Regions from separate parts of the Lysinibacillus sp. FSL M8-0355 genome, predicted to be linked through region 2. Evidence: riboswitches for the same ligand, from Rfam matches in the RefSeq annotation. Region 2 holds a riboswitch; each other region holds the start of a gene.
What was found. Region 2 has a riboswitch for cobalamin ahead of MKY46_RS13960 (energy-coupling factor ABC transporter permease). Riboswitches for the same ligand answer to the same signal wherever they lie in the genome.

Region 1: it holds a riboswitch for cobalamin, as region 2 does, so the genes downstream of both, MKY46_RS21575 (hypothetical protein) here and MKY46_RS13960 (energy-coupling factor ABC transporter permease) in region 2, are expected to answer to the same signal.
Region 3: it holds a riboswitch for cobalamin, as region 2 does, so the genes downstream of both, metE (5-methyltetrahydropteroyltriglutamate--homocysteine S-methyltransferase) here and MKY46_RS13960 (energy-coupling factor ABC transporter permease) in region 2, are expected to answer to the same signal.
Region 4: it holds a riboswitch for cobalamin, as region 2 does, so the genes downstream of both, MKY46_RS10960 (hypothetical protein) here and MKY46_RS13960 (energy-coupling factor ABC transporter permease) in region 2, are expected to answer to the same signal.

The regions. Positions count from the first base shown of each region.
Region 1 covers NZ_JBBPAI010000001.1:4,418,037-4,425,542, forward strand. The annotation lists gene MKY46_RS21555 (putative RNA methyltransferase) at 1-631, opposite strand, end outside; gene MKY46_RS21560 (MATE family efflux transporter) at 634-1,989, opposite strand; gene MKY46_RS21565 (tyrosine-protein phosphatase) at 2,140-2,907, opposite strand; gene MKY46_RS21570 (ABC transporter substrate-binding protein) at 3,050-4,000, opposite strand; gene MKY46_RS21575 (hypothetical protein) at 3,984-4,541, opposite strand; cobalamin riboswitch at 4,695-4,894, opposite strand; gene MKY46_RS21580 (glutathione peroxidase) at 4,994-5,539, opposite strand; gene MKY46_RS21585 (hypothetical protein) at 5,624-6,172, opposite strand; gene ytvI (sporulation integral membrane protein YtvI) at 6,263-7,321, shown strand.
Region 2 covers NZ_JBBPAI010000001.1:2,866,890-2,874,395, forward strand. The annotation lists gene cobK (precorrin-6A reductase) at 1-513, opposite strand, end outside; gene MKY46_RS13945 (sirohydrochlorin chelatase) at 510-1,391, opposite strand; gene cobJ (precorrin-3B C(17)-methyltransferase) at 1,406-3,073, opposite strand; gene MKY46_RS13955 ((2Fe-2S) ferredoxin domain-containing protein) at 3,078-3,449, opposite strand; cobalamin riboswitch at 3,597-3,778, opposite strand; cobalamin riboswitch at 4,036-4,220, shown strand; gene MKY46_RS13960 (energy-coupling factor ABC transporter permease) at 4,364-5,110, shown strand; gene MKY46_RS13965 (energy-coupling factor ABC transporter substrate-binding protein) at 5,114-5,386, shown strand; gene cbiQ (cobalt ECF transporter T component CbiQ) at 5,393-6,166, shown strand; gene MKY46_RS13975 (energy-coupling factor ABC transporter ATP-binding protein) at 6,163-6,999, shown strand; gene MKY46_RS13980 (S8 family peptidase) at 7,372-7,506, shown strand, end outside.
Region 3 covers NZ_JBBPAI010000001.1:2,417,172-2,424,677, reverse strand. The annotation lists gene metE (5-methyltetrahydropteroyltriglutamate--homocysteine S-methyltransferase) at 1-1,449, opposite strand, end outside; cobalamin riboswitch at 1,629-1,807, opposite strand; gene MKY46_RS11890 (Lsa family ABC-F type ribosomal protection protein) at 2,363-3,844, shown strand; gene MKY46_RS11885 (DUF3888 domain-containing protein) at 4,007-4,744, shown strand; gene MKY46_RS11880 (hypothetical protein) at 4,974-5,339, shown strand; partial or broken gene MKY46_RS23810 (DUF2935 domain-containing protein) at 5,423-5,512, opposite strand; gene pdxR (MocR-like pyridoxine biosynthesis transcription factor PdxR) at 5,573-6,988, opposite strand; gene MKY46_RS11870 (FMN-binding negative transcriptional regulator) at 7,157-7,506, shown strand, end outside.
Region 4 covers NZ_JBBPAI010000001.1:2,230,770-2,238,275, forward strand. The annotation lists gene aspA (aspartate ammonia-lyase) at 1-112, shown strand, start outside; gene MKY46_RS10940 (methyl-accepting chemotaxis protein) at 287-1,531, shown strand; gene MKY46_RS10945 (PH domain-containing protein) at 2,134-2,514, shown strand; gene MKY46_RS10950 (8-oxo-dGTP diphosphatase) at 2,732-3,205, shown strand; gene MKY46_RS10955 (GNAT family N-acetyltransferase) at 3,450-3,887, shown strand; cobalamin riboswitch at 4,210-4,393, shown strand; gene MKY46_RS10960 (hypothetical protein) at 4,622-5,344, shown strand; gene MKY46_RS10965 (hypothetical protein) at 5,382-5,981, opposite strand; gene MKY46_RS10970 (translation factor GTPase family protein) at 6,058-7,506, opposite strand, start outside.

The sequences.
Region 1 (7,506 bases), 1.6 Mb from region 2:
AGTATGTTTCCTTGCTCGAATCTGCATATAATTGGGCACGCAGTTCCTGTAAATAGCCGCTTTGTGGTACAACCTTTACAAGACAGCCATCTGGGGCAAGAAGACGCTTAAATTCCTCATAATTTGCGGGCGATAAAATATTTAATATTGCATCAAAGCTTTCTTGCGCAAATGGACTTTTGGCTAAATCACCTACACACCAAATTTGTTGTGGATAATGACGTGTTGCTGCCAATATGCCCTCTTTTGCTATATCGATACCAACACCGATGCCATTGTCTATGTCTGTCATAATACGAGCTAAATGTGATCCTTCTCCACAGCCAGTATCAAGCACTGTTTTTGCAGAGGCTATAAGCTTACTAATTTTTTCTTCTACAGCATCATAAATCCCACTATCAATCACTGCCTTACGAGATTCAAAAAGACTTTTGCTATATTTAGAAGCAGCGCTATGTGTCAGCATGTTGACATAGCCCTGCTTAGCTATATCAAAAGAATGGTTAGCAGGACAAACCAATCTTCCCTGCTCATAGACATGCATCGATTGCTGACATACAGGACAAGCAAAAAGTGTGATAGATTGCTCCATTAATGCTGCCGCTATCGCACGTTTAGATAATGCTCCCATTTCTATGCCTCCTTCTGTTCATTCGGTGAAACGAGGGCAAATCGCTCCCATTTACGGCTTTTCCATCTAAAGTATACGATAATTGCACGTACCCATTCATCTGCTGAAATAGCTAGCCATATTCCAACCAAGCCCCAATCCAATATAAATACAAATAAATAACCAAGCGGAAGACTCATACAAACCATCGATAGAAAACCAATCTTCACAGGAAATCTGGCATCTCCAGAAGCACGTAAAGAGTTAATGACAACGATATTCATTGTACGGCCAGTCTCTAGCAAAATACTGAGGGCTAACACGGATGCTCCAATAGTAATGACATCTGGATTATCGGTAAAAACATGCATGAGTGGTTTGCGGAAAATCGTAACGACTGCAACCATAATAATCGTAAAAACAAATGCCGCACGGACACTTATCCATAGTTGATGGTATGCCTCATCCTTCTTCCCTGCCCCCACATGACGTCCGATAATAATAGCTGTTCCTGTACCAATGGCAATCGCAAATAAATACGTAAACATCGAAATATTCATAGCATATTGTCGTGCTGCCAGTGTTTCTGCTCCTAAATATGTCGCATAATATAAAAAGACAATCTGACAAAACTGATAAAGTACCTGTTCAAAGGCAGAAGGTAAGCCAATGTTTAATATTTTCCTTACATATTCCTTAGAATAATCAAAATAATAGTGTAGCTTCACGCGTACTTCCATCACTTGATAGAGCAACCAGAAAAACACTAGTACAGCTAATCCTCGACTAATGACCGAAGAAATAGCCGCTCCTTTTACACCAAGCTCTGGTAAACCTAAATTCCCAAAAATCAGACCATAGTTTAGCACAACATGCAAGATATTCATGCCAAGTGATACATACATCGTTTGCTTCGTCCAACCATGTACACGAATAATTGCAGCAAGTGCATTAATAATAGCCTGTAGAAAAATAAAACTCCCGATGATAACTAAATAACTTTGTGCATAGTGAAGTACTTCTCCCTGCAAGTTCATCATAGTCATTAAATGTTTTGCAAAGAAGAAAAATAGAATACTCATTAACAGTCCAACAACCAAATTCATTGTGACAGCTAAAGCAGATATTTTCGCTGCTTCAAAAAAACGTCTTGAACCTAAATACTGTGAAACGACAATGGATGCACCATTCCCTACCACTTCAAGAATCAAGATCGCAATATGGATATATTGATTGGCTGCACCTACTCCGGATACAGCATTATCTGATAAAGCACTGAGCATAAAAGTATCGGCTAATCCCATTAACATAAATAGAAATACTTCTAAGAAAATAGGCCATGTTAAATGGAATAGACTTAACTTATTTGTCTCTTTCATTGTCTCTGCCAATACTTTCACTTCTCCTATATTTTTCTTAAAAATCTATTGTATCTTATCATAAATTTTCAGACTGTAAAGAGGTTTATAGGAAGACAGCGCTTCCACATAAAAAATCCCTCTCACACAGATATGTGAAAGGGGTCATTGTTATGTTAAGCAATAAGCTTGCAATTGCTCTCGTCTAGCAATAGTTAGGCCAAACTCCTGCTCTAAAAACTTAGTCTTTGAGCCATAATGGTAATCCATAGCATCCAATGCTGCTTGTAAATAGTCTTCTCGAGCAGACATTAATGCATAGAATTGCTGTAATTCTTGCTCATTATATTGATGTTGAATAGCCTGTGCCATTCTGTCTACCATTGGACGTAAATGGATATTCGTGTTTAAATAGTCTTCCATAATCGTCTCCTCAGGTACATCTAAGGCTAGCAAAATAAGAGCTCCCCCTATACCTGTGCGATCCTTACCAACTGCACAATGGTGGACAAGACCCAAATTGTCAGGATTTTGTATGGTTTTCATTAACTCTTTAAAAGAAGGATTATTAAACGGCATCTGTGCATAAAAATCTCGGAACATTTCGGGGCTTACTGCTTTATAAAAATCTCTACCACCAGCATTTGTAGGCATTTCAAATGTATGATTGCCCTTCGCTGGTATTTGAATATATTGAGCGTGTGAGAACATAGGGTTAGGATTATGGTGTGCCTCATTATTATCACGATAATCAAAAATGGTTTTAATCCCTAATGTTTCAAATAGCTCTTTATCCGCCAACGTCATTTTCCCAAGAGCCGCTGAGCGGTAAAATAAACCGTTCTTGACAATGCGCCCATCCCTTGTCCTATATCCCCCCATATCTCGAAAATTATAAACTGCCTCAAATGGAATTATCTTTGTCTCTAACTGTTCCAATTACTACACCTCCTAAAATTATCGAGCACTCTTACTTTTATTTTATAGAACTAACTCAATTAATTCCAATTTTCACACTAGGAAATAACAACCCACATAAAAATGGCTAGCTGTCAGTATACAGCTAGCCTTGAATGGTTTCTTATTTAAATAACTCTGGATAGACAGCCTTTGCTACTAGTTCTACGGCTTCCCCAATACGTGGGCCAGGTCGATTAGAGATATCTGTATCAAGAGTCTGTACTGCTTTATTTTGAACTGCTGTCACTGTATTCCATCCATCACGTGTAAGTATTTCACCTATTGGATCCTCTGTGTAGTTTACTGTCGTTAAAATAACATCTGGGTTTTTCACTATGACATCTTCCTCAGAAACTTGTGCCCAGCTGCTCAAGTCAGAAAAAACATTCTTAACATTGGCTGCATCTAGTATTTCTTGCTGGAAAGTACCAGAGCCTGCTGTATAAATATCGGGCTTAGGACTAATTTCTAAATAAACATTTTTCGGTGCTTTTACTTCCTTCACCTTTGCTTTAACGTCAGCTAATTTCGCTTTAATCTCTTCGTTTACTTCATTTCCTTTATCTGCAACACCCATTACAGCTGCGATCTGTTCGATGTCACCATAAACATCATCGAATGTAGCTGCTGATTGAATAACAAACACTTTGATTCCAGCATCTTCAAGTGGTTTCATTGCTTCCTTATCACCAATCGTATAAGCTATAACAACATCTGGCTTCAACGCTATGATTCGTTCACTGTTAAAATTCACAGAATCAGAAACCCGTTCAATTTTCTGTGCTTCCTCTGGGTAAGTATCATATTCAGTTGCTCCTACGATTTTATCACCAACACCTAGAGCAAATAAAATTTCTGTATTACTTGGTTGCAATGATACAACTGTTTTTGGTACTTCTTTAAACTCTATTTCTACACCGCGATCATCTGTCACTTTGTAGTTTGTTTGCTCTGTTTGTTGTGTATCCTGTGAAGCGTCTTTATTTTTAGTATCTACCGAAGTACCACAACCTGCTAAAATCATTGCAAGGAAGAGTACTGTTAGCCATTGAACATTAAATAATTTCTTCATTATTATTCTCCTTTTTCTTTTTCATCGGATATGATTTACTAATAAATGGTATTTCAGCTATCCCTGCTTGTTGATTCATAAAGACAGCCATAACGAAGCACACATTGGCTAATAGGCCTAAATAATCAAAAAGAATAGCTGGAACCTCTCGTTCATCCGATACTTTGTGTAATGTACGATATGATTTTTTTGCTTCACTACGGCAAAGATGTAGAGCAGCGGCAGCCTCTGTACCTTGAGGTAAGACAAAGTTTTGTATCTCTTCCTTCACATGACGAACATAAAAATCATAGCGCTCACTTAACCAAGCAAGATCCTCTTCTGTTACAGCTAGTTTTCCACGAACCGAGCCATTGACATGGTAGGCCATAGGTAAAATAATTATTAAATCTTCTACAACAGCTTGTACATCCTCTTTCTTAACTGCAGCTAAAGCAACTCCCAAATGCGTAGTCAGACTGTCTGTTCGAATCTCAAAATCAACCGTCGAAGCTTTTTCACGCATAAATGGATAACAAGAATAACGTGCATCTTTTTTCACTTGCGATCCCCCCACTTTTCATTATGAAAATTCTTGCATAAAAAAACGCCGCTCCTTTACGCAAAGGAACGACGAAAATAACATAATAATGGCCAAATTAACATGACATAGCCTATGTATTTGCCGTATATCCTCCTAGCTTCCGAGAAGTTTTTATACGTTCAAACAAAGGTCGGTCTCCTGGCTTGTACAGTTCATTACATAAAAAACGAATGTGTGATAAAGTACCTTCCCATCTCTGTTAAGACAGTGGTAAACCTTTATACTAGCTGTACTTACAGTTGCGGAAACAGCTTCGGTTTTTCACCGAATTCCCGATTATGCTTGTTAGCACCTTTATTCTGCAAGAATAATTCACTTGTAAAGCAGTTTATCATATATTAATAGGAAAAAATAGCTGTGCTTTGAATGGATCGTCACCATTTCTAAAGAATAAGATAAACAAAACTGTTTTATAGTATAGTTTCAATTGCCTGTTCAATATCAAGTTGTGAATCTGTTGGTTCAAAGCGTGCAACGGTCTTGCCGTTAGCATCTACTAAAAACTTTGTAAAGTTCCAGCGAATATTACGACCATCTAAAAAGTTAGGGGCAAGTTGAACAATTGCCTCAGCAAGCATTTTTTCCTGCATGCTCGCCTTGCCAAACTCTCGAAAATCCACTTCATGTTTTAAATAATTGAATAATGGGTGGGTAGTCTCTCCATTTACTTGTACAAGCTCAAAAATTGGGAAGGTAACGCCATAATTCACTTTACAAAGATGCGTAGTCTCCTCGCCATCTTCAGGATTTTGATGACCAAATTGATCGCAAGGAAATCCTAGAACGACAAAATTATCTTTCCCATATTTATCATACATTTTTTGTAAGTCATCAAATTGATATGTAAATCGGCATTGATTCGCCGTATTGACAATTAGCATCGTTTTTCCACGATATGTTTCCATGGATAAAATTTCACCATTAGGTTTTCGTACTAAATAATTATAAATGCTCATGTCTTAACCCCTTTTATTTTTTCATTTATTATAGTTGACTATTCAATAATTTACCAAATAATTTGCACAAAAAACACCATCTCGTTACGTTGAACGGATGGCTGACTTATACTTCTGTTTAGATTTAACGTCCTGCTCTTCATTAATTAAACGATGGGCAATGTCTAATAACTTTATGTCACTTGTCTCGTCATATAGCTTTTTAAAAGATACAATAATATCATGGCGAATGTGAGTCGGATGCTTCTCATCTAAACAAGTTTGAAATCTCTTTGCTAAATAAGACACCACTAAGTCACTTTGTACTTGACCTGCTAGCCCAATTTTCCAAATAGCTTGTAATGCATTTCGAGCTGTAACGGATCGTTCATCATAAGTCACAGCCCAAATCTTTAAAAAATCCTCCAATACCCTTTCTTCTGGGTCACTTTTTGCGGCTAAGGCGCATAAAATTTGTGCAGCACGTGCACGTGCATGACCATCTTTGTATGTAAGTGCTTGTACAAGCTGTTCCCAGACTGCATATGTCCAATCTACGGGTTCCTGCAGAATTTTTATTAGTTCCTCGTAAGATTCAATATCGCGGTCATGCTCTGTTAGATTATTAAAAAGTTGCAAAATCTCTTTCTCCATAATTTATCCCTACCTTTATTGTTTCAGAACGTAATAAAATTTGATTTATGGTACACTTAACTTAATTTTTTTCTCAAAGAAGGTGAGTTTATGAATAAATTTAATGCTAGGAAAATGATTTTCCGATTGATTGTGATTCTTTCTCTACTTGTAGCTGCCTATTTTGTAATCCCTGTATCCATGCCTATAATACTTGCTGGTGTCAGTGCATTTTTCTTAGAACCCATTGTTATGTTCTTTAAAAGGCGATGGAAAATGTCAAGGAAAATTGTAGTTGCTTTTATATACATAGTGAGTGTTATTGTTATCTCTATTATTTGCTATATATCCATTACACAAATTATGTCGCAAATAATTATATTGTCAAAGCAAGCTCCCTATTATATTTCCAAGCTATCAGATATGTGGCTTCATATGCAAGAAAATATTTCTAAATACACAGAGGACTTTCCACCTGAAGTAAGTGCTTCGCTTCAAAAAACCACTATGGATTTCATAAAGAAAGTTGAAGAATCCTTTTTAAGCTTCTTTAATTATAACAAAGTTTCAGCATTCTTTTCAGAGATTCCAAGCCTATTTATCAGTCTTCTCGTTTATATGATTGCTTTATTCCTATTTATGCTTGATTTGCCCAAATTAAAGGAAATCACTTATAAATATTTAAAGCCTAACACAGCAAAGAAAATAAAAATCATCTTAAATCGTTTAAAAGATGCAACATTCGGTTATATGAAGGCACACTTATTTGTAAGCTTTATCATAGGTGGCGTCACACTTATTGGATTACTATTAATCCAACCGAAATATGCAGTTACGATGACCATTATTATTTGGTTAATAGATATCGTTCCTTTCCTAGGGTCCATTATTATATTAGCCCCATGGGGACTATACCATCTATTAATGGGAAACACAGCTATCGCTGTAAAATTATTCATCTTAGCTGCTATTTTACTTATTATTCGTCGTGTCGTCGAGCCTAAACTAATGGGCGACCACATTGGCTTATCCACTTTGCCAACATTAATTGCCATGTTCATTGGTCTACAGTTATTTGGTATCATCGGTTTACTCGTTGGCCCATTTGTTATCATTTTCTTTATTGCCTTAAAAGAGACAGGTGTCATTAAGCTAAATTTTAAAATTTAATGCAAAGTCATTACGCTTCGAGCTTACCTCTAATGCTCCTCTTAAACCACTGGAAATGCAAAATAAGTGTTCATCTCTCCTCGACAAAGGAGGTAGATGAACACTAAAGCAAAATAAAAAAGGTCATCTTTGTATATTTTTTCTCTACAAAGATGACCTTTTCATCATGTCAATCGTCTATTAAA
Region 2 (7,506 bases):
CACACCAAGTGCCTCACATTTTTCCATATTGTCCAGTCGTGGAAGCATGCGAGCAATTACTCTCGTATTTTCTAAGCCTTGTAAAACCTTTGTAAAAGTAGCAAGTGTTTTGCTGCCTGTTGTCAGCATGATGACACCTCGCTTTTTTGCCGCTAATTGGGCAGCCTCCTCATAATCCTTCACTATCGTAATGAGAGGATGCGCATAGTGTTCATGGGCACGCTCATAGCGAATATAAGGAACTTGTGCCTGTTCGGCCGCTGCCATTGCATTTTTAGAAGCTTCCTCAGCAAATGGATGAGAGGCATCAACCACCATTTGATAGCCTTGCTCTGTTATGATGGCTGCCATTTCCTCAGCTGTCAGTCGACCTATTAAATGTGGTAGGCCAACGTCAGCAAGACTAGAGGCTGCCGAATCAGTCACGACGGTAGCTGTTACCGCATGTCCTGCGCTTTGCAGGGCAAGGGCTAGATCCCTTGCATCACTCGTCCCTGCTAACATGAAAATCATTTTACTGGCTCCTCTTCATGGTGGTGGTCGTGTCCATGATCGTGATCATGATGATGGTGATGATGGGCATGTCCATGAACTGCCGCATAGGCACGATAATTTTCTAAATCTTGCATGCCTGTAGATGTACCATTTATCGCTTGTTCAATACGCTCTAATAAAACATTTTGTAAACGTTCATGGTAGCCAAAATAATTGGCAATTTGAACAGTACAATCTGGATATTGTTCATTAAACTTCACACACATATCATTCATACGTTCCATTAAAATACCTGTGAATAAAAAGTATGGGAGCATGATGATTTTTTTCGCACCTAATTTAACACAGCGTTCAATACCTTCTTCAACACGTGGATCTGTTACGCCCATAAATGCACTTTCCACATATTTAACAGGTAATTTTTCCCATAAAAGTCGTGTAATTTTGTAAAAATCACCATTTGCAGATGGATCACTGCCACCTCGTGCAATCAATAAAATGGCTGTATCTTGTTGCTCTTGTTCTGAATGAAAACCAATTTCCGCTAGACGATCTTGTAAAATCGCAAATATTTCATCATGAATGCCAATGGTTTGACCATAGGTAAATGTAATGTTCGGATAATGCTCACGCGCATGCTCGATCTCTGCTGGAATATGCAGCTTTGAATGGCCTGCATGAAGTAAAATAATCGGAATTACATGAACCTCTGTAGCCCCTTTCTTCACACAATTCGTAATGCCTTCTTCGATGTTCGGTGAAGCAAATTCTAGGAAACATGTTTCCACTAAAAATTGTGCATCAATACGCGGTGTCATTTGTTCAATAAATGTACGTACCTCATCATTTCCTGCTGCTAAACGGCTCCCATGGCCGACAAATAAAATAGCTTTCATCTCTTTTCTCCTCACTAGTCGCCGCACGGAGCTGGCTCTACTTTTATTTTGGAAGACATATCTTGATACGTAAAATGCAATATCTTTTTCACACGTTTAAAATATTTAAATAAACGTTCATTTGGGTGAGCATTTGCTTTATATTCTTCAATAATATCTGTAATTAGTGGAATCAGTTGTTCAGGCTCCAACCCTTCTACAACAGGCTGTGCTGCATGGGCCGTACGACCAACTGGCTTCGCCCCAATAAAGACATCAAATTTACTTTTGCGATAGACAATACCAATATCATCAAATACAGCCCTGTAACAGGCCATACCACAGCCGTTAAAACCGATATTTAATGTTTTCGGCAAAGACATTCCACCTAATTTTTGTTGTATTTCTTCTGCATAGGGAATCGAATCGGCCTTTTCACCATAGCAAAAATCACAAGCCTTCAAGGATAGCACATCACCAATCGGCGCTAATAAAAAGCCTACTTCCTGTAATTTCTCCGTGATACGTTCAGGGGCAGTCGTTGGGATTTTCAAATGGATTTGATGGTCTGGTGTATATTCCATCGTCCCCTCTTCCCCAACGACCTCTGCTAACGTCATCATTTGCTGAGGTGTGAAAAACTTATTCACCACTCCTGGGCTTACAGCTAATTCAAAAATGGATTCTATTTTTTGCTGTACAAGTTTCGGCGTTACTTTGACTGCACTTGTTCCTTTCACCATTGCGAGTGCCGCTGTAGCCATTTCAAGTGCTGTTTTTTTTGGCTTTGGCGTAGCGGCTACACTGGGTTTATTAAAACGCCCTGCATTAGGATCTGCTGTAAAGTCTTGTCGTGCAGTCCCTGTCTCTTGGTTCATTGCCCAAGGTTCATTTTCTTCACGTAAACGTTGATGTGGACGTAAGGGTTGTTTTTCTTCACCCAATGTATATTTACGTTGATAGCCACGTGGTGTAATCATTTTATTGTCATAGAAAAATGTCGACGAATTACCAATAATGACTGTCGTCAGCATTCCAATGTCATGCTCCAGCATTTCGGCTAATGTTGTCATCGTCACTTCTTGACGATCGCGGTAAGCACTTTTCACAAGTCCTACTGGTGTGTCAGGCGAACGATATTCTAAGAGAATGCGCTGTGCTTCGACAATTTGTCTTGTTCGGCGACCGCTTTTTGGGTTGTATAAAGCGATTACAAAATCCGCCATAGCGGCTGCCTCGACGCGCTTGGCAATTAAATTCCATGGTGTTAGATGGTCACTTAAACTAATCGTACAGGCATCATGCATAATCGGGGCACCAAGTAAGCTAGCACATGAATTGATGGCAGAAATACCAGGGACAATTTCTACCTCAATCCCCGTTGCTTCTGTCCAGCCTAGCTCAATCAATACCTCATACACTAATCCCGCCATACCATAGACACCCGCATCACCACTTGAAATGACTGAGACAATGCTTCCAGCCTCTGCTTGGCGAACCGCTTCCTGCGCACGGGACACCTCTTCGGTCATTCCAGTACTGACAATCGACTTCGCACTGACTAAATCCTGAATCAACTCTACGTAGGTTTTGTAGCCTATGATCATATCACTTTGTTGTAATGCCTCTACCGCCCGTGTCGTAATATGCTTAAAGTCTCCAGGTCCAAAGCCCACTACGAAAATTTTTCCTTTTTGCGCCATGTTGTTACCCCTCTTTCACCTTTTCGATCCCTTTAATGGCTGTCGTTTGTGCTGTACGCTGTAATGTACCTTCACGAAGTGTAAAGACATGTTCTTTGTATAAGGATTCATGATGTAAATCTTGTACAAGTGTTCTAGCATGCTCTGTTGATGGTACACGATACCAATTCCCTTGCGGATAGGCGATGACCACACAAGCATCCTTGCATCGTCCATTACAGCGCGTTCTTGTTGTATGTATCTCTTGATCAAGTGCTTGCTGTTGTATTTCTTCTCGAATAGCTAGGGTAATTTCCTCCCCACCTTTGTTCATGCAGCTACTACCATTACAAATAAAGAGATGTGTTTTCATCCCCTCTAAATTCCATGTTGTCATCTTCTGTCTCCCCTCATTTGCTTTCTGGAAAAAGAAAAACCTTTACTCTAATTACGAAGAGTAAAGGTTTTGTAGAAGCCAAATAAAAACGAATAAAATAAAATACAGGTACTCGCTCTTGCTTCAACTTCTCCCTCCGAAAAGTTTGCATGCACAATCAAATAAGCAGGTTTCCTGACTTAAGCTTCATTTTACTATCGCACCTTCCCAAGTTTGCACCAGTGGCTTTGCGATTTCATCAGCTATTACAGTAGCGGGGGCTGTATTGGATTTTCACCAATTTCCCTATTATCTCGAGTTATTCGAGCACTTATCGACGTTTTATATGAAATTTATTATCTTCTTTATAGAATAGAAAACTGTCTCTATCATATCTCATTATTTTAAAATTTCAATATTTCTATAAAAATTTATGACAATTTTATCAATTTTGTGTGTAGACCGGGTATAAAAATTATAATATCTCCTTATTTATGACAATTCAGTAGTTATCAGAATCTTCTCTATTGACCTTCAATTGAAAATATTTTTTAAAAAAGTATAGCATATTTATGGAAAATCATGTTACACTTTGTCGTGAAATCTCACAACTTAATGTTTTTTCGGTGTAAAATACTTATCATTTTGCTTAAAAGGGAAGCCGGTTTGAGTCCGGCGCGGTCCCGCCACTGTATTAGGGAGCTTTATAGAACATGTCACTGTCCAACGGATGGGAAGACCTATAAAGTGTTGAACTAGAGCCAGGAGACCTGCCGAAAAATATGTGATCGTTTCAGCCTACGAGGATAGGTGTGCGGCTTAGCAGATGAGAATGTTATTTGCTTTTTTAGCTATGCACTTTTCCAACAACGGAGAAGTGCTTTTTTATTTACGCACGCTACATTCTAAAAATCTATTAGTAAGGAGGAAAGCTTTTGAAATTTTCATGGTGGAAACTTAGTTATTTTTTATTGGCCTTTTTACTCGTGCCAAAACGTGCCTTTGCCATGCATATCATGGAAGGTTTTTTACCAATCGAATGGGCTATTTTTTGGTGGGTCATCTCTATCCCATTTATTATTCTAGGATTGCGCTCCATTCGCAAAACAATTGAAGAAAACCCTGAAACCAAAATGCTTTTAGGTCTTTCAGGAGCCTTTGCTTTTGTGCTGTCGGCGTTAAAAATCCCTTCGGTTACAGGTAGTTGCTCCCACCCAACTGGTGTTGGACTTGGAACGGTTTTATTCGGACCTCTCGCTATGAGTGTCATCGGAACGATTGTTTTATTATTCCAATCTTTATTATTAGCACATGGTGGGATTACCACTTTAGGAGCGAACGCCTTCTCTATGGCGATTGTAGGCCCATTTATTGCTTACTTTGTCTTTAAAGGGGCTCAAAAAATAGGGTTGTCATTTTCACTAGCTGTTTTTTTTGCTGCGATGCTTGGTGACTTAGGTACATATGTTGTGACTTCTGTACAGTTAGCATTAGCCTTCCCTTCAGAGGTTGGCGGCTTTATGGCATCGTTTACAAAGTTCGCAGGTATTTTTGCCTTAACTCAAATTCCGTTAGCGGTGAGTGAAGGAATTTTAACGGTCATTGTGATGAATTTCTTGAAAAAGTACAATGTCAGCGAATTAAAAATGTTGCGTGTTTTCTCAACAAAGGAGGCACATTAGTAGATGAAACGAAATTTATTACTATTAGCGATTGTTGTGCTGTTAGCTATCATCCCATTGTTTATACAAAAAGGTGCAGAATTTGGTGGTGCTGATGGAGAGGCAGAAGCAGCCATTGGCGAAATCAATGCAGAATATGAACCGTGGTTTGAAAGCTTATGGGAGCCACCAAGTGGTGAAATTGAAAGCTTATTATTCGTGCTACAGGCAGCTATTGGAGCTGGTTTTATTGGCTACTTCATCGGCTATATGCGCGGCAAGCATAAAGAAGGTTAACCCGTTATGTTACTCATTGATAAGTATGCGTATCTGAATAAGCTAGCGTCCGTTCATCCGCTAGAAAAAATGATATTTTCAATTGGTCTACTTCTCGTAACGCTCATCATGAGAGATGAACGACTTTCACTCATTACATTTTTTGTAATGAGTGCTTTTATCATTTTAGGTGCAAAAATTCCGCTTACCTACTATGTTAAGTTATTATTGCTACCTGGATTTTTCTTACTAACAAGTCTTGTATCCATCTTGCTGTCAATCACACCAGCAACTCATGTATTACCTGCCCATCTGTGGTCTTTTACGTGGATGAATTGGACAATTTTCATCGGAAAAGCAAGTGCCCTGTCCGCCCAACAATTGTTCTTTATTGTCCTTGGCAGTAGTAGTTGTTTATACTTTTTAATTTTGACCACATCCGTACAAGGGATTTGCTATGTGCTCCGACAATGGCGACTGCCCTCTTTATTGGTTGAGCTTATTGAACTAACCTATCGTTTTATTTTTATATTTTTAGAAAGCATGTACAGAATACATCTTGCCCAGCAAGCGCGTCTTGGCTACCATTCTCCAATGCAATGGCTACGCTCCGTATCCATGCTTATTGTGGCGCTATTTGCTGAAATGTTTCAGCGTAGTCGTGAGCTTAATAATGCCATGCAGTCACGGGGTGGCGAAGCCGTCTACTGGCAAGAGATGGGCTCCTATAGCAAGAAAAATTGGCTAGGCATAGCGACACTATTCCTATTCCTCATTGTATATGGAGGGTACTTCTCATGACAGCATTCTATTTTGAACTAAACCGCTTGTCCTATGCCTATGCAGATGGTACGAAGGCATTGTCAGACATTACTTTACACATTCCAAAAGGAAAAAAAATTGCCATCCTTGGTCATAATGGCGCTGGAAAATCAACATTGTTTCAGCATCTTAATGGTATTTTACAACCGTCAGCTGGGACGATTGTTTTTGATGGCAACGAGCTTCAATATAGTCGAAAAGCTTTAAAGGCACTTCGCCAGCAAGTTGGCATTGTTTTTCAAGATGCGGATCATCAACTTTTTTCAGGTACTGTCAAGCAAGATATCGCATTTGGACCACTAAATCTTGGCTGGTCTACCGAAAAAATCGAAGAAAAAATAGCATGGGCTGTTGCGCAAACGGAAATAGGCGATTTACTCGAAAAACCTATTCACTTTCTAAGCGTAGGTCAGAAAAAGCGTGTGGCGATGGCAGGTGTTTTAGCGATGGAGCCCTCTGTCCTCTTATTAGATGAGCCAACAGCAGGCCTTGACAATTATTATGCTACCCAAGTTCTACAGTACCTAGGTAAATTAGAAGACGGCGAAAGAACCATTTTACTTGCTACCCATGACATTCCCCTTGCTTATGAATGGGCGGATCAAATCATTGTCATGGAGGCAGGGAATATCATTTATAACGGAGACCCGATCGAGTTGTTTTATGAAGAAGAATTGCTGCAACGTGCACATCTCGAACGTCCATGGGTTTTTGATATGTTCATGACATTACAAAAAAAGAAGCTATTGCAGGAAAACATTACACCCCCCCGCTCCAAGTATGAATTACAACAATTAATAGAACAATTGTAGACAAAAGTCATCGAGAAATTCTCTCTCGATGGCTTTATCATTTTTTATTTTCTTTCATATTCAAAAATTAGTAAACTACTACGAAATCAAAAGATTCGATTTATGTTAGCGATACGTCAAATTCGTTGCGATGTCTTTGATGGTTTGGCATGCCAAAAACATATTGGATAAACGTAAAAGAACGAAGCGTGCAATACTTGGAAGTCCATCAGCTGAATAGAGGCTTTCTACTAATTAGTTGTAAAACAAAAAACTTTAGACAATTCGAAGGAAAAAATAGTGAAAAATTTTCCTCCTTTACGAAACTTTTCTAATCTTTATCCGTATTAATAGAGTCGAGACTTAATTTATAACACCAAGGAGAGATAACAATTGAAAAGTTTGTTTAAAAAATCAGTCGCTATTGTAGCATCCGCTACACTAATGGTTCCAGCTGCTTCTGCCTTTGCTGAAGTACCTCAGCATAAAGCCAAGAATGTACTGGCAAGTAGTATGAAACAAACAGAG
Region 3 (7,506 bases), 450 kb from region 2:
ATCGATATCTAGTTCCTCTTGTATCGTAATCCAGCGTTTTGTTTCCTGCTCTATAAATGCCTCGTAGGCTTCATTCGATAATTGTTTTTTACGCCAAGCATTACGATTCCTTTTCACCTCATCAGATTGTGGGAAGCTTCCGATTGTTGTTGTTGGGAATAGCGGTAACGCTAACGCTTGCTGCTGCATCTTTTGACGCTGAGCAAATTCACTATGTCGTTCAAAATCTTGCGTTGTCACAGTTTGAACTGCTTGATGGATCAACTTGTTTTGACGGATTGGATGGTTTTTTAGAGCCTCAATTGCCTTCATACTTTCAGAAAAATTATGCTGTAAGATACCCTCTGTATCTCGTCTACATTTAGTTAGCTCCGTGATTTCTACAATCTTTTCATCTGCGAAGGCTAAAGCATGCTTCAGAACAGGGTCAATCTCATTTTCAAGAGCAGTTGTGATTGGTACATGTTGTAGACTGCTGGACGGTTGAATCCATAGCTCTGCCGCATTACTTAAATGCTCAATTGCCTGAATTGTAGCATTGACCTCCGCTAAGTTGGAACGCCAAATATCACGTCCATTAACAACCCCGACTGCCAATACTTTGTCCTGAGGGAAACCATATTGACGAAGTGACGCCATATTTCCTTTATAGCCATGAACAAAGTCTAGGCCAAATCCTTCTACAGGCAATGTAATCAATGTTTCATAGCCGCATAATGCTTCAAAATAAGTTTGCAGCATGATTTTCGCTTCTGGAACGGCGACGGCTAACTGGTCGTAAATCTCTTGCACAAGCTTGATGTCTGCTGGATCAAGGGTTGTGACAAGTGATGGCTCTTCTAGTTGAATCCAATTTGCACCTGCATCTACTAATTCTTTTAATACTTGTGTATAGAGCGGTATTAGAGCTAATAAGTATTCAACCTGTGTGAATTTGCTATAGCCTTTTGTTAACTTGCAGAATGTATAGGGACCAATCAATGTTGGCTTTGCAATAATACCGTACGTTTCTTTCGCCTCTAAGAAATCGGCCAACACTTTATTTTCTGTTAGTTTCAAGGCCTGTCCCTCGTATTCAGGAACAATATAGTGATAGTTTGTATTAAACCATTTTGTCATCTCACTAGCTACAGCTGTTTTATTCCCTCTTGCTACGCTGTAGTAGGTAGATAAATCTACTTTCCCTCCCTGCCAGTTAAAGCGTTTTGGGATGAGACCAAACATTAATGCTGTATCTAACATTCTATCGTAATACGTAAAATCGCCAACTGTCACCATGTCGATGCCAAGCTGTAGCTGCTTGTCAATTCTAGCTAAACGGATTTTTTTTAAACTATCCTCAAAATCCTCTTCAGAAAGCTCGTTGCGCCAAAATGCTTCTAATGCTTTTTTCCATTCGCGATCTTCCCCGATATACGGGTAACCAATGAGTGTGCTTGTATAGGTCATTTTTATATCTCCTTTTCAGAAAAAAATAAAAAGCCATTTTCCAAGGAGGAGAATGGCTGCTAGTTGAAATTTTTAATGCTAAAACAATACGAAAAAAGTATCTACTTTCGCATAAATCATTTGTTATCGCACAGTGCCGATTTGGTCACTTTTCACCACCTATTTCCACGTAGGTATTTGGTGTGTACTAGAAATTGGCAGGTCTCCTGGCTTCTCATCAACACGCCTCACAGCCTTCCCGGTTTCCCAGTGGCCTTTGTGATTTGCTCCGAATAACAGTTGCGGGACAGCGTCGGATTTGCACCGACTTCCCTTTTAAGCCAAACTTTCATTTGGCACCAATTCTTACACATTATTCAATTATGCTCCTACTATAACATATCTTTCAGAATAGTAGAAATAATTTTTATACGATTATCTAAATTATTTCTATAATTATTGTAGGGATTGGTTTAAGAAGATAAGGCTACATTGTATTCCATAAAAAAATTTGTTACTATAAAAATACAATTATGAGAGGACTGATGAATGGACAATGATGAACTAATCTATATTTTTATTTGAAATGAATCACTTCAAACGACAAAATATAGGATTAGTCTATCCATTTTTAACAATCAGTTTGCGTTTATTTGTCATGATGTCATTGGCAAATAAAGTTTATTCAGTGAGAGACTAATCCTTCCAATATCCAATTGGGGGGATTTTTTCTTGCTCTCATAGTTTATTCTGTATCTTTCATCTACCTAATAAAGGAGAGAAAAAAATGAGCGATTCTGAACCTATTGTGACGCATGTGATGCTCCGTATAAGTCGTTAGCATCCATCAACTTATACGGAGAAATTTAGCATAGATGGATGTACCGACTTTGTATAAAAGAAAAATGATTTGCTATACAAAGGAGGAATTATCATGTCAATGATACAAGTACAAGACTTAACGTTTTCTTACCCAAGCAGCTTTGATTATATTTTTGAGGGTGTCAACTTTCAGATTAATACAGATTGGAAAATTGGATTTATCGGTAGGAATGGTCGTGGGAAGACAACATTTTTTAATTTGCTATTAGGGAATTATGAGTATAGTGGGAACATCATTTCTTCAGTAGAATTTACTTATTTCCCCTATCCTGTTTCAGACCCAAATAAATATACGTACGAAATTTTTGAAGAAATTTGCCCTCTGGCAGAAGATTGGGAATATATTCGTGAAATAGCCTATCTAGATGTCGATGCTGAGGTCATGTATCGCCCTTTTCAAACATTATCTAATGGAGAGCAAACAAAGGTGTTGCTTGCAGCGCTCTTTTTAACAGAGGGACAGTTTCTATTAATTGATGAGCCAACCAATCATCTCGATACGGATGCACGAAAGACGGTCTCTAATTATCTACGCAAGAAAAAAGGATTTATTTTAATTTCGCATGACAGAGCCTTTTTAGATGGCTGTGTTGATCATATTTTATCGATCAATAGAGCCAATATTGATGTTCAAAGTGGTAACTACTCAACTTGGAAGTTAAATTTTGATCGACAGCAGGAACATGAAGAAGCAACTAATCAACGTCTGCAAAAAGATATTGACCGTTTAACGCAGTCTTCCAAGCGTTCGGTAGGTTGGTCTAATCAAGTGGAGGCTTCCAAAAATGGAACTACGAATTCGGGTTCTAAGCTGGATAAAGGCTTTGTTGGACATAAAGCAGCCAAGATGATGAAGCGAGCAAAGAACTTGGAATCTAGGCAGCAAAAAGCGATTGATGAAAAATCAAAACTGCTAAAAAATGTTGAAAAAACGGAATCTTTAAAAGTACAACCATTAGCATTTCCATCAAAAGACATGGTTGTTGTAACGGATGTATCAATTCAGTATGATGACAACTTTGTGAATCAGCCTATTAGCTTCAAAGTGACGCAAGGTGATCGTATTGTTCTCGATGGCAAAAATGGAAGCGGAAAAAGTAGTATCCTACAGCTGCTTCTTGGCAAGCCTATACAGCATACAGGCTCTATACATTTAGCTGCTGGCCTTATTATCTCCTATGTTCAACAGGATACTGCTCATTTGAAGGGATCGTTATCGGATTTTATTGAAGAGCATGCTATAGATGAGACGTTATTTAAATCTATTCTGCGGAAGATGGACTTTGAGCGGATTCAATTTGATAAAGACATCTCACATTATTCAGGTGGGCAAAAGAAAAAGCTGTTGATTGCCAAAAGTTTGTGTGAAAAAGCACATCTCTATATTTGGGATGAACCCTTAAATTTTATTGATATTTATTCGCGCATGCAGATTGAAGAGCTTATTCAAAGTTTTAATCCTACAATGATTTTTGTGGAGCATGACCAAGCCTTTCAACAAACCGTGGCAACGAAAACAATATCTTTGTCATAAAGGAATCATATAGAGAAGAGTCCATTTTCAAAATGGATTCTTCTTTTTAATGAAACCAAGTGACACCTTTATTATTTTTATCTTTAACTATAAAACGTTTAATAATTTTCTGTGATCGACGCACACTATAAAGGAATATTTTATAGAAAGGCTAGCAATCCCATGAAAAAAATCGCTACTTTAATGACTATAGTCACTATTTTGATTATGCCCAGTAAGATTTATGCACAAAGCGAACAAGCTGATGAGAAACTCATCACTGATACATTGATAACAATCCTTAATCCATTTATAGAAAAGGAAATTGACCATTACTACGGCTATCCTAAGCAGTATGGCTTGTATGATGCGAACATTTTGAACGTTATTAGGGAAAGTCAGTTTAGCTTTAGGGTTAACGTTCAAGTTACTACTTTTGAACATGCCCATTCCCCACCATATAGCAAGGAAATCATTACGTTTGAAATCAGTCCAACTGATGTGAACACCCTTCACTATAAACATGAGGCAGATAATGTAGAAAAAGCAATAGATGCATTCTATCGCACAACACTTTCAGACATACAGCAGAGCTTTAATTTGAATTTAGCCTCGTTCATTTCCTATCGATACAATCAATTGCAATACAAGGCTGAAATAAATAATGAAATGAAGCCTCTTGCTACGATTGCAGATGAAATAGCAAACAATATTTTATTTCCTGAGCGAAAGATACCCTATAAAAATGTAGTTGACCCTGTCACCTTTATCAAAGACAATACAGGCTATATGCTCTTTAAAAGGGCAGATGGGACCAATGTAAGCTATCAGCTGCAAAAGAAAGACGGCACATGGACCGTAATAAATAAAGCAAGTAAGCCAGGTAAGAAAATGCAGCATCAATTACCCTGGTATATATAAAGAAGAATGGGAAATTTAATTTTTCCGATTCTTCTTCTTTTGTTAAATAATTTTATAATTAACATTTTTTCTATCATCCCATTTGTGGGAACTCCTTAATGCTAAATCTTTATTATCTTTATCGTTTGCATGAGTCCATTCCACATTATTGAAGGAAAATATTAAGCATTAAAATTTTTCTGAGAAAGTGTTATGATCAGAAAGGATTTATGATTGATGGAGGATTTAAATGAAGGTTGATTTTGAAGAATTATTACATGGTGTTTTTTCATCTTTGCATGCGATAGAAGGCGTAAAGTCTGTCGATTGCATTCTTGAAGTTTTAAAAGATCGAATTGTTTTTCCAGAGATTACTATTTTGATACTGAATGCTAGGTTTGAATTGGTCTATTTGTTTAATGAACAGAAAGTAGTGTTTAAAACGTTAAGAGAAGCTTCGATTGATTCAAATTATATAGAAGAAATCAATTTAATTAATCAGCATTGTAGTTCCATTGAAGGTATTCTAAATGATTTTATTAACACAGATACACTTAAGAATTATTCTTTAAGCCTTCTTTCCTTAAAGTATAAAGAGAAAATTCCGAATAGTTAATATTGTGACAAAGATAGCGTTATGAAAAATGGAATTTGGTAAGAGTTTCTTCTACCAAACTCCATTTTTTAACTCGCCAAGTCTTAGCATTTCTGTTGAAATAAGATGGTTTGTGCAATGCCAATAAAATATGCTGATTCCGCAATAATATGATTTAACACAACTTTTGCTGTTACGTGCATAAGTCCCTCTCCACTTCCACTGATCTATAGAAATAGAGCTTTCAAAGACAGTCACAACATGCTGGGGCTATCAAACCAAGCATGTTTTAATAGCTTAATTCCCTTGTCAATCTCTTCTACCTCTAAATTTGCAAATCCAAGCAAAACTTTTGCGTGCCGTATGACGGAAGGATTGGCGTAAAAAATAGAGGTTGGGTATACTTTTACACCTGCCCGTTTTGCTGTTTCAATTAGTTCTTCTTCAGACATTTTATTATTTGGTTCGAGTAGAATATGTAAGCCACTACTAGCCCCATGTATTTTCACGTTATCCCCTAATATTTGATGAATGGACTTTAGTAAAGCCTCATATCTTCTTTTATAGCCATTTCGTGTTTTATTCAAATGTCTCTCCCAATGCCCACTTTCCATAAATAACTGTAAGGTATGCTGATGAAGTCTCGATACAGTTTGAACATAGTAGTTGTTGTTATTAAATAAAAGGGTTAATTCCCTTGGTAAAACCATATAGCTTAGCTTGATGGAAGGAATCAATGATTTTGAAAAAGTGCCCATATAGATGACGCGGTCATTCGAATCTAATCCTTGTAGAGCAGGTATAGGTTTACCTGCATATCGAAACTCCCCATCATAATCATCCTCAATAATATAAGCATTTTCATCCTTGGCCCATTCTAATAATGCTAGTCTTCTTGAAATCGGCATGACCGTTCCGATGGGGAATTGATGGGAAGGGGTGACATAAACAGCCTTGACCCTACTATTTCTTAACTGGCTGATATGAATGCCATGTTCGTCGAGAGGGATAGGTTTCACCTTTATACCATGATCCTTAAACAAGTAACGAACGCGATAATACCCTGGATCTTCCATAGCAAAAAGCTCATTTCTTCCAATTAAATGACATACGATGCCCATTAGAAATTGCAAACCTGCACCAATGACAATTTGGTCTCCTTGGCATTGTACCCCTCTTGCTTCATAAAGATAGCTTGCAATGTAATTCCTTAATTCAAGCTCCCCTTGCGGATCTCCATATAAAAGCAGATGAGCCTGCTCTTCATTCAGGCTTTGCAGTGTTAATGTACGCCATATTTTATAGGGGAAATCTTTTAAATTGATATCTCCATAATTAAAGTTGTACCTAATTGAAGGTAGTTGTTGTTCTTGCGGAGTTGCTAACTGCGGCTCAAAATGATTAGAACTTGTTTGAAAATAGCCCCTTTCGAGTTCTACAACATAAAGCCCCTCTCGTTCTTTACCAATTACATAGCCCTCTGCAAGGAGCTGCTGGTAAGCTGCATCAACCGTGTTGCGACTAATCTGTAAATGTTTAGCTAAGCTGCGCTGAGACGGCAATTTGGTTTGAGCTAAAATATTTCCATTTTGAATTTCAGCTTTTATATAGCTATATAACTGAAGATAAAGTGGTTCTTCATTATGCAAGTTAGGTGTCATTTCGAGCATGGCTTATTGGCTCCTTTGAAAATAGCTTTACTGGCACTTTTAAGAGGTACCAGTGATTGATTATAATAAAATCTACATTGTAGAGGGGAAAATGTAAAGACGTGTAATCACAATAGTTTGTTTATTCAAAAAGCTCACAATGATTTGATGAGATAAGGAGAGGTTTGCATGTATGTTCCAAAGTACTACAAAATAACAGATTTTGAAGAAATCAAAGATTTTATTCAAAACAATGCCTTTGCGACAATTGTTTCAATTAGAAAAGGTAAACCAATAGCAGCCCATATCCCTGTACTGCTGAATAAAATTCAGGATGACTATTACCTGACAGGTCATTTAGCTTATGGAAATCCTTTATGGAAGACCTTTGAGGACGTGAATGACCTTCTCGTCATATTTAATGGGCCTCATGCCTATATTTCTTCCTCTTGGTATGAGCATGAAAATGTGCCAACTTGGAATTATCAAGCTGTCCATATATACGGAAAAGCAAGCCTTATGAACGGAAAAGAGTTAGA
Region 4 (7,506 bases), 640 kb from region 2:
GCTTTGCATTGAAGAAGGTGTCTTAACAAACGAACAATTAGACTTAATATTAGATCCATATGAAATGACACACCCAGGTATTGCTGGCTCTAGTATCATGAATTTAAAATAATTCCAACATCAAGACTGTAGACATGCTTTACGAGCTGTCTATAGTCTTTTTTTATGCAGTCATCAATAGGCTTGTGTCTTTGTTCTTATAAAAGAGAGCGTATCCTTATGATTTTTAGGATTTTTCAACTATAATAATGGTATGGAAGACATATTTTAGTTGGGGGAATTTGGAATGAGTTTACGAAAAAAGAGTTTACTTGGCTTTGCAGTTTTAAATGTCTTAATGATTATTATTCTCTTTATTGATTTAGCCAATGTAACGACATTAGAATGGCTTTCGACTGTATTAACCATCGTAGGAATAGCCATTACATTAGCTTACACCGTATATGTTCATTACAAAGTGATACAGCCTATCAAACAATTAACAGAGGCTGCACAGGGTATTACGGCAGGCCAATTAGATACAGTTGTCATCGAGGTTCGTGACAAGAGTGAGATTTCTCAGCTAGCGCAATCCTTTTTAGAGATGCAGGAACAATTACGCACAATGACACAAAAAATTGCGCACAGCTCTACAGATTTATCAGCAAGCATCGAAGAATTATCCGCAAGTACGAATGAAATTACGGTAGCTGTGGAAGAAGTCGATCAACAAATGGAGAAAACGTCAGAGGGCTTGAAGCAAGCGGCACAATCTGCCAATGATAGTGCTAATGCTATGCAAGAAACTGTCGATGGAATCGGACGAATTACGGAAGCCACTCAGGATGTGTTTGATCATGCAAAAGATGCCAATGAGATTGCAGGAAATGGAGCGAATATTTTACATGTGGCGAAGGAACAAATGAAATTTATTTCTTCTTCAACCGAAAAAACGAGCGGACTCATGCAGCAATTATCCAATAAAATGACAGATATTAAATCGATGACTGAGATGATTACAGCTATTACGGACCAAACGAATTTATTGGCATTGAATGCCGCCATTGAAGCAGCTCGAGCTGGAGAACATGGGAAAGGCTTTGCAGTTGTGGCAGAGGAAGTGCGTCAATTAGCAGAGCAATCCAAGCATTCTGCTGCACAAATCGTGGACTTAGTAGTGGGCATTGAAACTGACACGAAACAGGTAGCATCCTCAGTGGAGGAGGATTTAAAAAATGTTCAGCAGGGTGTCTATGTCATTGATGAAGCAACAAAATCCTTTGGCACGATTTCACAGCATGTTAGTCAAATGACGAGCCAGCTTGAGGATATTTCAACAACAGCTGAACAGCTTTCTAGCAGTGCCAATGAAGTAGCTTCCTCTGTGACAACGATTGCTAATGGTATGGGTAAGCTATCGCATTATACAGAGGCTGTTTTACATTCAATGGATGAGCAAACAGCCTCAATGCAAGCTGTCAATCATGTGACACAGGATTTAAGCGTACAAGCTGATAATTTACAAAAGCTAACAAATCAATTTCAGGTTTAAGCAAGAAAAACATATTTTCAAGGTTTTTTAGCCCTGAATAGTTATCTAAGAACAAGATGATTTTGCCTCCACAGATAGCTATGCACAAAGGTGGTTTCAGGCGATAGATAAGTAATTTGAAATGCACTTCCTGTCATTAGAATGGGAAGTGTTTTTTATTGGCGGACCAACGTAATTAATTTCTTAGTGAAATCCTTAGAGATCACGTAGATTGTATGCGTAACCTTAACCTACATTCAGCTACTGATTTGTCCTTTTTCACCTTACCAAAGGTGATAGCCATATTTGTTTCTAGCCGTATCCTCTATTTACACCATATTGACAACACCTTCATTTTGGCAGCTGTTGCCATCGCTTCTTGGAATAATTTGAGTGATTCTTCATTCCCATCCTCTTTAAAAAAATCGCTATTTACCTTACCAAAAGAGATGCTAACCTTAATCAGCTTCCTCTCTTCATCACAGCCTAAACAAATGCTAGTAGAGAGCCTATGATTACGTGCAATGCTTCGCCTTTATAGACTCAATAAAACCATTATTTCCTGTCGTAGCGCTATCTTCTTTGTAATACATTAAATAAATGACAATGAAAGGGGCCAGGAGATGGGCTTATTTGATGGATTAATCGGCAATGCGAGCGAGGTGAATTTAGAAAAATTACAGGAGGAGGTCCGTGATTTATTGATTCCAAACGAAACAATCAAAAATGCCTATAAAATTATAAGAGACACGTTTATTTTTACGAATAAACGATTAATCCTTATCGATAAGCAAGGGGTGACTGGCAAGAAAACCGAATATCATTCCATCCCCTATAAAAATATCGTTCATTTTTCAGTAGAAACAGCCGGGACATTTGATTTAGATGCAGAGCTCAAAATATGGGTGTCAGGCAGTTCGTTACCGATTCAAAAAAACTTCAACAAGGCGACGAATATTTACAAAGTGCAAAGTGTTTTAGCGCAGTATGTTTTGGGGACGTAATGTATGGTACTAAAAGCCCGCATTTATGCGAGGCTTTTTTGTTGTGCAAAGAAAGGATGATAAAGATGAGGAAATACCTTGTGAAGGGTGTAAGGGATTCCAGTTCCGATTACGAAACAGGCACATAATGTAGAGAAGGTGTTAAGAGATAATGAAGTTGTTTAACTAAGAAGGACACATATATGGTAATATTTATTTAAAAAAGATGGAGTGAATTATGAGTAATTCTATTAATTATAAAATATGGACGGTGTGTATGATTCAAAGTGAAGAGAAGGTTTTACTTCTGGATAGACAGCACGACCATTTCAAAGGTTTTATTCCACCGGGTGGTAAAGTTGAATTTCCTGAAAGTATTGTAGAAAGTGCTATCAGAGAAGTAAAAGAAGAAACGGGGTTAGAAGTTAGAAACCTTATTTATAAAGGGCTTTATGAATATGTTAATCCAGTCGCAAAAGATAGATATATGATATTTAATTACATAACAAAGGATTTCGAGGGTGAACTCTTGAAAGATGCTCCAGAGGGGAAAGCGGTTTGGGTAGATATAGAGAACGCATATAAACTTCCTATGCAGCCATCGATACGGAGAAGATTTCCTTTATTTTTTCAAGATGGAACATTTGAGATTCAAGTTGAATGGAACCACGAAGAAAATAAAGAAGGGAAAGTTACTATACGTCACACCTAAAACTTGTTATTGGACTGACAGGGGGCAATCGTTCAATAGAGCAGTCGCTTTTCAATAACATCGAGGTCAGTTCAATACATATATATGTGAAGAATAAATAATGGGGCTTAAATTTACCCACTTTGTTAAATAGTTTAACTTTCAATATCTAAATGGTAGAGAGGGATTAAGAATAGCTAGAGAAAATTCTAAAATAAAAGGTGCTTGACCGTCCTTTTGTTTATTTAACGAACGGTGCATATTGTTGAAGAAGAAATTTTATAATAGTGATTTATTAAAGAATAGGGAAGCGGCAGTAACCATGAACTACATAATCAGATTAGCGAATGAAAACGACTTATCGGGTTTATGTGATAGTAGAAATAATAAAGATCTATTCACGAATTATTTAAAGCAATTTGCAAAAAAGGAATTATATTTGGTAATTGCTGAACAAGACGCACTTATATTAGGTTTTGGAGTTCTTAAATTAAAAGGTACTTTGCTTCCTAAATTAAGTGACCTATATGTAAAAGAGGATTATCGTGGTAATGGTATAGGTTCAGACTTAATGAGGTATAGAGAAAATATTGCAAAGAGTTTAGGACGTTCTGAAATATTTGTGAGTGTTGACCCGATAGAAAATCCCAACATGATAAAGTTAATTAGCAAACACGGTTACGAACCTATCTCTTACCTATAATAAAACCTACACAAGAATTGATTTCAAGAAGTTGTTGAACTAACGGGGCTAGTTGAACAAGATTTAAACAACTTTAAAGAGCCTTCTTAATAATATAATTTTTGTATTTTTTGATTAGAAATAACTTTATTATCACTTTACAGAAAGCAATTAAAGTGATGCTCAGTGTGACATGAGGAAAACCTAGTATTCTATGCATCCATTTTACATGGAATTATTTTGAAATAATTAGTATTTTTTAGCATAAATTGACTTTGGACATACAATACTTTACAATGATTAGCTAAGGAATAGAGAATTTTCGCAAATTTCCTTACCAACTGAATAGCGTGTAGTAATAGGTGTAAATTGCGTGCAATTTACTTAAAAGGGAAGTCGGTGCGAATCCGACACTGTCCCGCAACTGTAAATGTGAGCGACTTTTCAGCAACCACTGTCAAATGATGGGAAGGAGAAAAGTGGCAATGACCATGAGTCAGGATACCTGCCTGTTACGAGTACACACCAGTAACCTACGAGGAATAGGAGGTGGCATGTTGACAAAACAGAATGCTCTGTTCGTCACGGTACGTCAAACGCCCAAAGTAAATGAAGGGGTTCGCAATCGGGCTCATTTACACATACTTAGGGTTTGTTTGGCATTGGGTGATGAACGAAGATAAGCGAAGGATTTCCTCAAAAATGGTAGGAAATCCTTTTTGTTTTGACATTATGTACGTAAAGGGGATGCATGTATGACTTCTTTAGATATGACCATTTGTAAGCAGCCACGCACAGAAGTTGCCAAGAAAGCGAAAACAAGAATGGCGGTCGAATCATTGATTGACCAATTATTAGCAACGAAGCTGATCCGCAATGATCGCTTCTTTGAGCAAATTTTATATAATAAAGAAATTATTTGGATACAAAATGGGGATGTGGACGGGCATCTTTTCGCGAAGGCAGCGGTAACCGATCAACTGAAAACGAAGACCAATAGCTTTATGATGTATATGCCGACTAACCCGATTGTCTATGAGGTTAACGGGGAGCCATACCATTTAATTACACGCATTGATTCCACACGTGCCAAGCCCAACCTTGACCGTCTGTCACTGAAGCCAAAGCCTGTTTTAAGTGCAGCGCGTGTCAATGATGTATTATGCTCGATTGTGATGCGTTTTTATGAAACATATATCCATGATTTAGCGCCTCAACATGATAAGTTAATAGCCTTTGTGCAGCAGGAATACGCCCAATTTATTGAAGCGGTTCAGGCATTAAATGATTACCATTTCAACTGGCATCCACGCGGCAACGGTCACGAGCTATTGCTGCAATTAATTGATCAACTGCAAATTTTAAAAAGTTATCCTGGTAAAGTGCTAGTTGATTTCACAAACACGCATGACTACGTGATTGTCGAGCCTGCATACCTTGTGCACAGTTCTACAAAGAAAGCAGTAGGCGCATTATAAACTCAAGCCCTCCATCAAACGGAGGGCTTGTTTTTATTTATTTGAAGGGAGGGGGTAAATACTCTCGTTCGAGCAGCGAATACTCGCGGAAGCAGATGAAATACTCTCGTTCGAGCAAGGAATACTCGCGGAAGGAGATGAAATACTCTCGCTCAAGCAGCGAATACTCGCGGAAGGAGATGAAATACTCTCGTTCGAGCGGGGAATACTCGCGGAAGGAGATGAAATACTCTCGTTCGAGCAGCGAATACTCGCGGAAGGAGATGAAATACTCTCGTTCGAGCAGCGAATACTCGCGGAAGGAGATGAAATACTCTCGTTCGAGCAGCGAATACTCGCGGAAGCAGATGAAATACTCTCGCTCGAGCGGGGAATACTTGCGGAAACAGATGAAATACTCTCGTTCGAGCAGCGAATACTCGCGGAAGCAGATGAAATACTCTCGTTCGAGCAGGGAATACTCGCGGAAGCAGATGAAATACTCTCGTTCGAGCAGGGAATACTCGCGGAAGGAGATGAAATACTCTTGTTCGAGCAGGGAATACTCGCGAAAGGAGATGAAATACTCTCGTTCGAGCAGCGAATACTCGCGGAAGCAGATGAAATACTCTCGCTCCAGCAAGGAATACTCGCGCAAACAGGGTAAATATTCTCGCTCGAAGCAAGTAAACACCCGCGCAAGCAAACGGCTTCGCGCGAGCAGGATTACCTACTTACAGACAATGCATGGCTGCTTGTGCCTCGTGCCAAGGAACAGAATATCCTTTGCCCTTCGCACAAAAGATGCTGGAGGAGCTGTATTCTGGGTCGGCATTTTTATCGTAGCCAATGTGCGAAATAATTTCCTCGGCATTATGACACACATCATAGCCATCAAATTGGAGTGTGAGTGCGCCCTTACCATTGGTATAGGCCGCAAAGGTTGTGCTATAGCTCATTAGGGTGGCGACGGGCGCTCGTCCCGTTAGCACAACATCTGTTTCGGATAAGATGGGGTCATCGAATGTGCCAGCAGCTTGCTGTATGTCGCTCATCATGCGGCCGATAAAGTCGTTCGAAGCCTTCATTTTAAAGCGATAATAAGGTTCAAGCAGGATGTTCTGTGCTTGCTCAAGTCCTTGACGTAGCGCACGGAAACTAGCTTCTCGGAAATCGCCGCCCGATGTATGTTCATTATGTCCGCGACCTGTTAGCAGTGTAAAATGAATATCTGTCAGAGGGAAGCCTGTGAGTAAGCCATGGTGATCACGCTCAAACAGGTGCTTTTCAACAAGGCGTTGGTTGCCTACCGATAAATGATCCGCATGGCAGGCATTGCTAAATGTATTACCTACTCCTCGCGGATTGGGCTCCATTAGTAAATGAACTTCTGCATAATGCTTGAGGGGCTCAAAATGACCATAGCCTGTCACCGTCGTCACAATGGTTTCCATATATAAAATTTGGGGCTCGCCAAAGGAGACCGTTAATGAAAAACGCTTCATTAACACTTCTATCAGTACCTCCAACTGAATAACGCCCATAATGTGCACATGGATTTCCTGGAACTTTTCCTGCCAAACCACACGTAAGGAAGGCTCCTCTGCTTCTAGTAAACGGAAAATTTGTAACACTTCCTTGATATGCTGATGGCCCTCATATTGAACCTTTGCCTGTAGCGTTGGGACAAGCTCATAGGGCTGTGACAGCATAGTAGTGCCGATGCGGTCTCCAATATTGGCCTGACTAAGTCCTTTAACAGCAAAAATCTCTCCCGCTTCAACCTGTTGGACGGTATCAAAGCGACTGCCATTATAGAGGCGAATTTCAGTCACTTTTTCTGTCACTTCTTCAAACGAAAATTCATCCCGAACATGTAAAACGCCCTTGACAGCCTTCATAAATGTTAAACGCTGGTGGCCGTCATGACGAATTTTAAAAACCTCCCCCTCAAACGGTGCATTCACTTCAAAATGGGTGTCTGTTAATAGAGGGAGCTGGGCAAGCAATTCCTTGATGCCCTCATCCTTTAGGGCAGACCCTGTAAAGCAGGGGAAGGCACATTCCTTTTGAATCATGGTCTGTAGCTGAGTAAGACATTGCTCATGCTCCAATGACTCATTCAAAAAGGCATCGAGCAGCTCTTCATTACGCTCAGCCAACCATTCCATGATGCTGCTTGA